One region of the Pseudarthrobacter sp. alpha12b genome, then DNA from elsewhere that is predicted to be linked to it. Evidence: riboswitches for the same ligand, from Rfam matches in the RefSeq annotation. Region 1 holds a riboswitch; the other holds the start of a gene.
What was found. A riboswitch is a leader RNA that binds a small molecule or an ion and turns the genes downstream of it on or off. The one in region 1 is predicted to bind glycine.
Positions count from the first base shown of each region.

Region 2: another riboswitch for glycine. It lies ahead of gcvP (aminomethyl-transferring glycine dehydrogenase); the one in region 1 lies ahead of gcvP (aminomethyl-transferring glycine dehydrogenase).

Region 1 covers NZ_CP196746.1:4,058,725-4,063,140, forward strand. Annotated here, with positions in the region: gene gcvP (aminomethyl-transferring glycine dehydrogenase) at 1-2,153, opposite strand, end outside; glycine riboswitch at 2,306-2,405, opposite strand; glycine riboswitch at 2,719-2,816, shown strand; gene cycA (D-serine/D-alanine/glycine transporter) at 2,971-4,416, shown strand, end outside.
Region 2 covers NZ_CP196746.1:4,483,379-4,487,794, reverse strand. Annotated here, with positions in the region: gene gcvP (aminomethyl-transferring glycine dehydrogenase) at 1-2,379, opposite strand, end outside; glycine riboswitch at 2,570-2,667, opposite strand; gene ACTAQI_RS20820 (TetR/AcrR family transcriptional regulator) at 2,762-3,298, opposite strand; gene ACTAQI_RS20815 (MFS transporter) at 3,383-4,416, shown strand, end outside.

The DNA of each region.
Region 1 (4,416 bases):
GCTTTGGCTGCGACCGGTCCGACGCCGGGTCCGCCGCCGCCGTGCGGGATACAGAAGGTCTTGTGCAGGTTCAGGTGGGACACGTCGCCGCCGAACTTGCCCGGCTGGGCCAGGCCCACCAGGGCGTTCAGGTTGGCACCGTCAACGTAGACCTGGCCGCCGGCAGCGTGGACAGCCTCGCAGATCTCGGTCACGTCCGCGTCATAGACACCGTGGGTGGACGGGTAGGTGATCATGATCGCCGAAAGGGCGTCCTTGTTCGCCTCGATCTTCGCGTACAGGTCCTCGTGGTCGATGGTGCCGTCTGCGGCTGTGGCGACGACGACGACCTTCATGCCGGCCAGCACTGCGGAGGCGGCGTTGGTGCCGTGGGCTGATGCCGGGATCAGGCAGACGTTGCGCTGGGTATCGCCGTTGGCACGGTGGTAGCCGCGGATGGCCAGCAGGCCGGCGAGCTCGCCCTGGGAACCGGCGTTCGGCTGCAGCGACACCTGGTCGTACCCGGTAATTTCTGCCAGGTCTGCTTCCAACCCACTGATCAGTTCACGCCAGCCCTCGGTCTGGGAGTCCGGTGCGAACGGGTGGATCGAAGCGAACTCCGGCCAGGAGATAGCTTCCATCTCGGCAGTGGCGTTGAGCTTCATGGTGCAGGAGCCCAGCGGGATCATGGTGCGGTCCAGCGCCAGGTCACGGTCGGAGAGCTTCCTGATGTAACGCAGGAGCTGGGTTTCGGACCGGTGGGTGTTGAATACCGGGTGCTGCATGAACTCGGAGGTGCGGAGCACCTCCGAAGGCAGATCGAAGCCCTTCGCGTCCACGACGGGACCGGCACCGAAGGCGACGGCGATCGCGGACAGGATTTCCGGCGTCGTGGTTTCATCCGTGGAGACACCGATGGTGTCGGCGTTAATGAAACGCAGGTTGATGCCGCGTGCTTCAGCAGCGGTGATGACCTTGGCGGCCTTGCCGGGGACGGAGACCGTGACAGTGTCGAAGAACGTCTCGGTGGCCAGTTCCCGGCCTGCGATCTCGAGCGTAGTGGCCAGCGCGCGGGCGTTGTTGTGGACGCGCTCGGCGATGGCCTTCAGGCCGTCGGGGCCGTGGTACACGGCGTAGAAGGAGGACACGATCGCCAGCAGCGCCTGCGCGGTGCAAATGTTGGACGTGGCCTTTTCGCGGCGGATGTGCTGCTCGCGGGTCTGCAGCGCCAGGCGGTAGGCGGGAACGCCGGCGTCGTCCTTGGACACGCCCACCAGGCGGCCGGGCATGGAACGCTCCAGGCCCTTGGCCACCGCCATGTACGCGGCGTGCGGGCCGCCGAAGAACAGCGGAACACCAAAACGCTGGGTGGAGCCGACGGCGATGTCGGCGCCCTGTTCGCCCGGAGGAGTGATCAGGGTCAGGGCCAGCAGGTCGGCGGCCACCGTGACCAGCGCGCCGCGCTCCTTCGCTTCGGCGATGACGCCGGCGTGGTTGAAAACACGGCCGGACACGCCGGGCTGCTGGAGCACGATGCCGTTGATTGAGCCGTGGGGCAGGCCGTTGGACAGGTCGGCGACCTCAACCTCGAAGCCGAGCGCCTCGGCGCGGCCCTTGACGATGGCGATGGTCTGCGGGAGGACATCGGCGTCCAGGACGGTCTTGCCGTCGCGGGCGTCCTTGTTCTTGTTGGCGCGGCGCATCATGAGGACGGCTTCGGCGACGGCGGTGGCTTCATCCAGCAGGGAAGCGTTGGCGATGGGCAGCCCCACCAGGTCCTGGACCATGGTCTGGAAGTTCAGCAGCGCCTCCAGCCGGCCCTGGGAGATCTCCGGCTGGTAGGGGGTGTACGCGGTGTACCAGGCCGGGGCCTCGAGGACATTCCGGCGGATGACGGCGGGCGTGATGGTGTCGTAGTAGCCCTGGCCGATCATTTGTACGGCGGTCTTGTTCTTGGCGGCGAGCCTGCGCAGTTCCGCAAGCACCTCAACCTCGCTCAGCGCGTCTTTGAGCGCAAGGGGCTTGGACTGGCGGATTGAGTTGGGAACGGCGATGTCCACCAGTCCATCAACGCTGTCGTAGCCAACGGCCTTGAGCATGGTGTCCACGTCAGCCTGGCGGCGTGCACCGATATGCCGGTCTGCAAAGGCAGACGGAAGGGATTGAATCGTCATGAGGAACTCCAGGTTTGGCCGGCCACGGGTGGCACGGCATGGATCGGGTCCCTCCCCGCTCTGTATTGGACCTGAGAGATTCCGCAAACCCATCAGGGCCTGCTTGCACCGTCGGTGAGTGCTGCCGGAGCAGCACTGCTTTCCAGAGTCGCCTCGCCGTGACGGTACATGGGCCTGAGAGATTCCTGGGGAGGATTTGCTCCTACGGCGCCTGCCCGGTGATGGCCGGGAGAACTCTCCCGCCACAGCTCGAAAGGCATATTGAAATGTGGGTGATTCGGCTCACAGGTTACAGGCAAAGCGAAGCGGGGAGCAAATCGGTCCGTCATGAATTGGGGCTCCAGAGCGTTACGTGGATGGCGTAACGCCGGGTTTGACTTTTGTCCGTGACGGACGCCACACTGAACCCCGTGATCCGGCCGGACCGCGGAACTGGCCCAAAGATGCTGGGTGCTCTGTTCGCCGGCCGGGATCACCGGAGGCGCCACAATCCATTCTGCGCATTACCGCGCCTGGGATGGATGCCCTCCGACAACTGAACACTGATTTAGCAAGCAAACGCTTTTGACCTGCGGCGGGAGAGCCCTGCCGGTACGTTCAGCAGGCGCCGTAGGAGCAAACCCTCCCCAGGAAACTCTCAGGCCCACGTACCGCCGCGGTGAGGCAACTCTGGAAAGCAGCCGGGCCCTGTCCTGGCTCACCGACGGTGCAAGCACGCCCATGCCGGCATGTGGAAACTCTCAGGTCCCAGACAGAGCGGGGAGGAAATCCAATCTTTGCGACACCCCGGGTGCCGCTCGAACGATGGAGTTCCTCAATGACGACCCATTCCCCGACGTCCCCCGGCGGCGGAGCCCCGCACCTGGAGCGGCAGCTCAGCAACCGCCACATCCAACTGATCGCCATCGGCGGTGCAATCGGCACCGGCCTGTTCATGGGCTCAGGCAAGACCATCTCGGCGGCCGGCCCCTCGGTGATCTTTGTGTACATGATCATCGGCTTCATGCTGTTCTTCGTCATGCGTGCCATGGGTGAACTGCTGCTCAGCAACCTCAACTACAAGTCCTTCAGCGACTTTGCCGCTGACCTGCTGGGTCCATGGGCCGGCTTCTTCACAGGCTGGACCTACTGGTTCTGCTGGGTCATCACCGGCATCGCCGATGTCATCGCCATCGCGGGCTACTCCAAAGAGCTGTGGCCCGGACTACCCCTCTGGATTCCCGGCCTGGCCACCGTGGCCATCCTGCTCCTGCTGAACCTCACCACCGTGAAGGCGTTCGGCGAAACGGAGTTCTGGTTCGCACTCATCAAGATCATTGCCATTGCCGCTCTGATCATCGTTGGCCTGTTCATGATCTTCACCGGTTTCCAGTCCGACGCCGGCCCTGCCACCTTCACCAACCTGTGGAGCCACGGCGGATTCTTCCCGAACGAGTTCATGGGCTTCGTGGCCGGCTTCCAGATCGCCGTTTTCGCCTTCGTGGGCATCGAACTGGTGGGCACCACCGCCGCCGAGGCCAAGAACCCGGAGCGGAACCTTCCCAAGGCCATCAACTCCATCCCCATCCGCGTGCTCCTCTTCTACGTGGGCGCCCTCATCATCCTGATGGCCGTCACCCCCTGGACTGAGTTCAGGGCCGGTCACAGCCCCTTCATCGCCATGTTCTCCCTGGCAGGCCTGGGCGCCGCGGCCACCGTGGTCAATCTCGTGGTGCTGAGCTCCGCGATGTCCTCCGCGAACTCCGGCATCTACTCGACGTCCCGCATGGTCTTCGGCCTTGCCCAGGAAGGCGACGCTCCCGACGTCTTTGGCAAACTGTCCCGGCGGAAGGTGCCCCAGAACGCACTGTTCCTCTCCTGCGTGCTGCTGCTGTCCGGCGTCGTCCTCATGTATGCGGGCCAGGACGTGGGCAAGGCCTTCGACATGGTGACCACTGTCTCCGCCGTCTGCTTCGTCTTTGTCTGGTCGATTATCCTGGCCAGCTACATCGCTTTCCGCCGCCGCCGGCCGCACCTGCATGAGGAATCGAAGTTCAAGATGCCCGGCGGTGTGGCCATGGTCTGGGTGGTCTTCGCGTTCTTCGCCTTCGTGATCTGGGCCCTGACCACGCAGCCTGACACCCTGGTGGCCCTGCTGGTCACCCCGGTGTGGTTCGTCCTGCTGGGCGCCGCGTGGTTCGTCCTCCGCCGCCGGCCCGCACACCAGGCCCGTTTCGCCGCGTTCCAGGCTGAACTGCAGGCGGACCAGGACTTCACTGACGCC
Region 2 (4,416 bases), 420 kb from region 1:
CGGGAAGTACTCGTTCAGGCGGGACGCGACGTAGTTCGCTGCCAGCAGCGCGGACTTGGTGGCTTCGGTCAGGCCCTCACCGCCCATAAGCTTCACGTACGCCCAGGAAATCGGCAGCACGCCCGCGGAACCGAAGCGGGACGCGGAAATCGCAACCCCGTGCCCGTCCTCGTGGGCGGCCTTGTTCGCATCGCCCGGCATGAACGGTGCCAGGTGGGCCTTGGCAGCCACGGGTCCGACGCCGGGTCCGCCGCCGCCGTGCGGGATGCAGAAGGTCTTGTGCAGGTTCAGGTGGGACACATCCCCGCCGAACTGGCCCGGCTGCGCCAGCCCCACCAGGGCGTTCAGGTTGGCGCCGTCGATGTAGACCTGGCCGCCGGCAGCATGCACAGCATCGCAGACCTCGCGGACATCCCCGTCGTACACGCCGTGGGTGGACGGGTAGGTGATCATGATGCAGGACAGGACGTCCTTGTTGGCCTCGATCTTGGCCGTCAGGTCATCGTGGTCGATCGTGCCGTCAGAAGCCGTGGCCACGACCACGACTTTCATGCCGGCGAGCACTGCGGAGGCGGCATTGGTGCCGTGGGCCGAGGCCGGGATCAGGCAGACGTTGCGCTGCTGCTCCCCGCGGGAGTGGTGGTAGCCGCGGATCGCCAGGAGTCCGGCGAGTTCGCCCTGGGAACCGGCGTTCGGCTGGATGGACACCTGGTCGTAACCAGTGATCGTGGTCAGGTCCGCCTCGAGGTCGGCGATGAGTTCACGCCAGCCTTCGGTCTGGGAGTCCGGTGCGAACGGGTGGATGGAGGCGAATTCCGGCCAGGAGATGGCCTCCATCTCGGCCGTGGCGTTCAGCTTCATGGTGCATGAGCCCAGGGGGATCATGGTGCGGTCCAGGGCCAGGTCACGGTCCGAAAGCTTGCGGATGTAGCGCAGCAGCTGGGTTTCGGACCGGTGTGTGTTGAACACCGGGTGCTGCAGGTAGTCGGAGGAACGCTCGACGGCGGCCTCCAGCCCGAAGCCCTGGTCTTCACCCCGGCTGTCGGCAACCTTGGCGCCAAAGACGTCGGCAACCTGGGCGACGATAACCGGCGTCGTGGTTTCATCGAGGGCGATGCCGACGGTGTCGGCGTCGACGCTGCGGAGGTTGATGCCCCGCGCCTCGGCGTCGGCAATGATGCCTGCAGCCCGTCCGGGGACCCGGACGGTCAGGGTATCGAAGAAGCTGTTGTGCAGGACCTCAACGCCGGCAGCGGCAAGCGAGGTCGCCAGGGCACGGGCGTGGCCGTGTGCAGTTGCGGCGATCGCCTTGAGCCCGTCGGGGCCGTGGTACGCCGCGTACATGGAGGCGACGATGGCCAGCAGCGCCTGCGCGGTGCAGATGTTGGAGGTGGCCTTTTCGCGGCGGATGTGCTGTTCGCGGGTCTGCAGGGCCAGGCGGTAGGCGGGAACGCCGGCGTCGTCCTTGGACACGCCCACCAGGCGCCCCGGAAGCGAGCGCTCCAGCCCCTTGCGGACAGCCATGTAGGCAGCGTGCGGGCCGCCGAAGAACAGCGGAACACCAAAGCGCTGGGCTGAACCGACGGCGATGTCGGCGCCCTGTTCGCCCGGAGGGGTGATGAGGGTCAGGGCCAGCAGGTCAGCGGCCACCGTGACCAGTGCGCCACGCTCCTTCGCAGCGGCGATGACGCCGGACTGGTCCCAGACCCGGCCGGAAGCGCCGGGCTGCTGGAGCACGATGCCGTTGATGTCGCCCTCGGGCAGGCCCTTGGACAGGTCCGCGACCTCAACTTCGAAGCCGAGCGCCTCGGCGCGGCCCTTGACGATGGCGATGGTCTGCGGGAGCACGTCGATGTCCAGGACGGTCTTGCCATCGGCGGCGGGCTTGGCCTTGTTGGCGCGGCGCATCAACAGCACGGCCTCGGCCACGGCGGTGGCTTCATCCAGCAGCGATGCGTTGGCAATGGGCAGCCCCACCAGGTCCTGGACCATGGTCTGGAAGTTCAGCAGCGCCTCCAGCCGGCCCTGGGAAATTTCCGGCTGGTACGGGGTGTACGCGGTGTACCAGGCCGGGGCCTCCAGGATGTTCCGGCGGATTACGGCGGGGGTGATGGTGTCGTAGTAGCCCTGGCCGATCATCTGTACGGCGGTCTTGTTCTTGGCGGCCAGCTTCCTCAGCTCGGTGAGGACTTCAACCTCGCTGAGCGCATCCTGCAGTCGGAGGGCGGTTTCCTGGCGGATGACCTTGGGAACGGCGGTGTCAACCAGGGAGTCGACCGTGTCGTAGCCTACGGCCTTGAGCATGGTGTCGACGTCGTCCTGGCGGCGCGCGCCAATGTGGCGGTCTACGAAGGTGGTGGAGGCTGGGGTAACCGACACGAAGGAACTCCAATTATTCAGGCGGCGCAGGGTACGCCACAGCTATTCGGGTCCCTCCCCACTCTGTATTGGACCTGAGAGTTTCCGCGTGGCCTGCCTGGGCAGGACCCGCTTGCACCGTCGGTGAGCACAACAGTCTTTTCGCTCCCTAAAGGGAGGCAGGAAACTGCCTGCTGCTTTCCAGAGGTGCCTCGCCGCGGCGGTACGGGGGCCTGCGAGATTCCTGGGGAGGATTTGCTCCTACGGCGCCTGCCTGTACTTCCGGCAGAACTCTCCCGCCGCAGATCAAAGGCTATTCATTTGTTGGATCATGACGGCCGGTGACAGCCCTCACAACTCTCCATTGTCCTACGCCGCAGCCCCTCCCGGCAAATGGCCGGGACTACCTCCGGAGCCGCTCCAAAGCGGCCAGGAGTTCCTCCACGTCGGCGGCCGCTCCCCCTTCCGGCGCAGGGCCCACCGACAACATGGCGTTGAAGTACAACCCGTCCCCCATGTAGAGGACCGCCTTGGCCAGGCCCGGCCCCACATCGGCCGCAATCTCGTCCAGCCATCGCTGCTGGATGGCTGCGAACCGGCGCCGCGTCTCTTCGTGCGCCACTTCGGCAAGCCTGGTGGCGGCCACGATGACACGGTCCAGCGCAGTGTCAGCCCAGACGGAGGAACGGATGAAGTAGGCAGCGGCGCCTTCAGTAGCCGCAGCCATAGCGTCGGCGTCTTCCCGGGCCAGGCCCTCCAACCGGTCAAGCAGCACCGCTATGAGGGCTTCCTTGTTGGGAAAGTGGTAGAGGAGGCCACCCTTGGACACCCCGGCCTTCCGGGCTACGGCATCAAGGGTTGCGGCGCGCTCCCCCACTTCGATCAGCAGGGACTCGAAGGCGTCAAGGACCGCGTCACGGGCTACAGGCTTTCGGGGCATGCCTTCCATCATGCCCTTCACCGGGTGGGAAACCGGAATGCGCTCGAGTTTCAAACTATACCGTCCAGACGGTACAGTTATTGCATGACAACTTCCATCCGCTACACACCGGCCCACGCGGACAGCGCCGCTACACGCCGCCCGTGGCGCGACTGGCTTGCGCTGGGGATCCTGATGTTTCCGGTGCTGTTGGTGGCGGTGGACAACACCGCCCTGACCTTTGCCCTGCCCGCCATCACCCGCGCCCTGGAGCCTACCGGCCTGCAGCTGCTGTGGATCGTTGACGCCTATCCATTGGTGCTGGCCGGACTACTGGTGTCCATGGGCAGCCTGGGCGACCGGATTGGGCGGCGGCGGCTGCTGGTGATTGGCAGCATGGGCTTCGCCGGACTGTCCGCCGCCACGGCCTTTGCGCCCACGCCGGAGTGGCTGGTTGCCGGCCGCGCGGCCCTGGGCTTCTTCGGCGCCATGCTGATGCCGTCAACTTTGTCGCTGATCCGCAACATCTTCCCTGAGCCCAACCGCCGCAGGCTGGCTGTGGCCATTTGGGCCGCCGGCTTCTCCGGCGGCGCCGCCTTGGGGCCAATCCTGGGCGGATGGCTGGTGGAGCACTTTTGGTGGGGTGCCGTGTTCCTCGTCGCCGTGCCACTCATGGTCCCCCTGCTGGTGCTCGGGCCGGCCCTCATTCCGGAATCCAAGGACCCCGCGCCGGGCAAGGTGGACGTCCCGAGCATCCTGCTCTCCATGCTGGTCATGGTGCCCGTGGTCTACGGCATCAAAGCGGTGGCCACCGAGGGACCGGGCGCGGCGGGGCTGGGCAGCATACTCTTTGGGCTGCTGATGGGAGTGGCGTTCGTCCGGCGGCAGCACCGGCTGCGGCACCCACTGCTGGACATGTCGCTGTTCCGGAACAGGGTGTTCAGCATGGCCATCAGCGCCAACATCCTTGCCTTGTTCTCCTTCAACGGGTTCATCCTGTTCCTTGCCCAGCACCTCCAGCTCCTTGGGGGAATGACCCCGTCCGCGGCGGGTGTTGCCATGATCCCGGCACTGGCAGCCACGGTGGTGGCCGGCCTGGTGGTGGTGCCGCTGGTCCGCAAGGTCCGTCCTGGGTACGT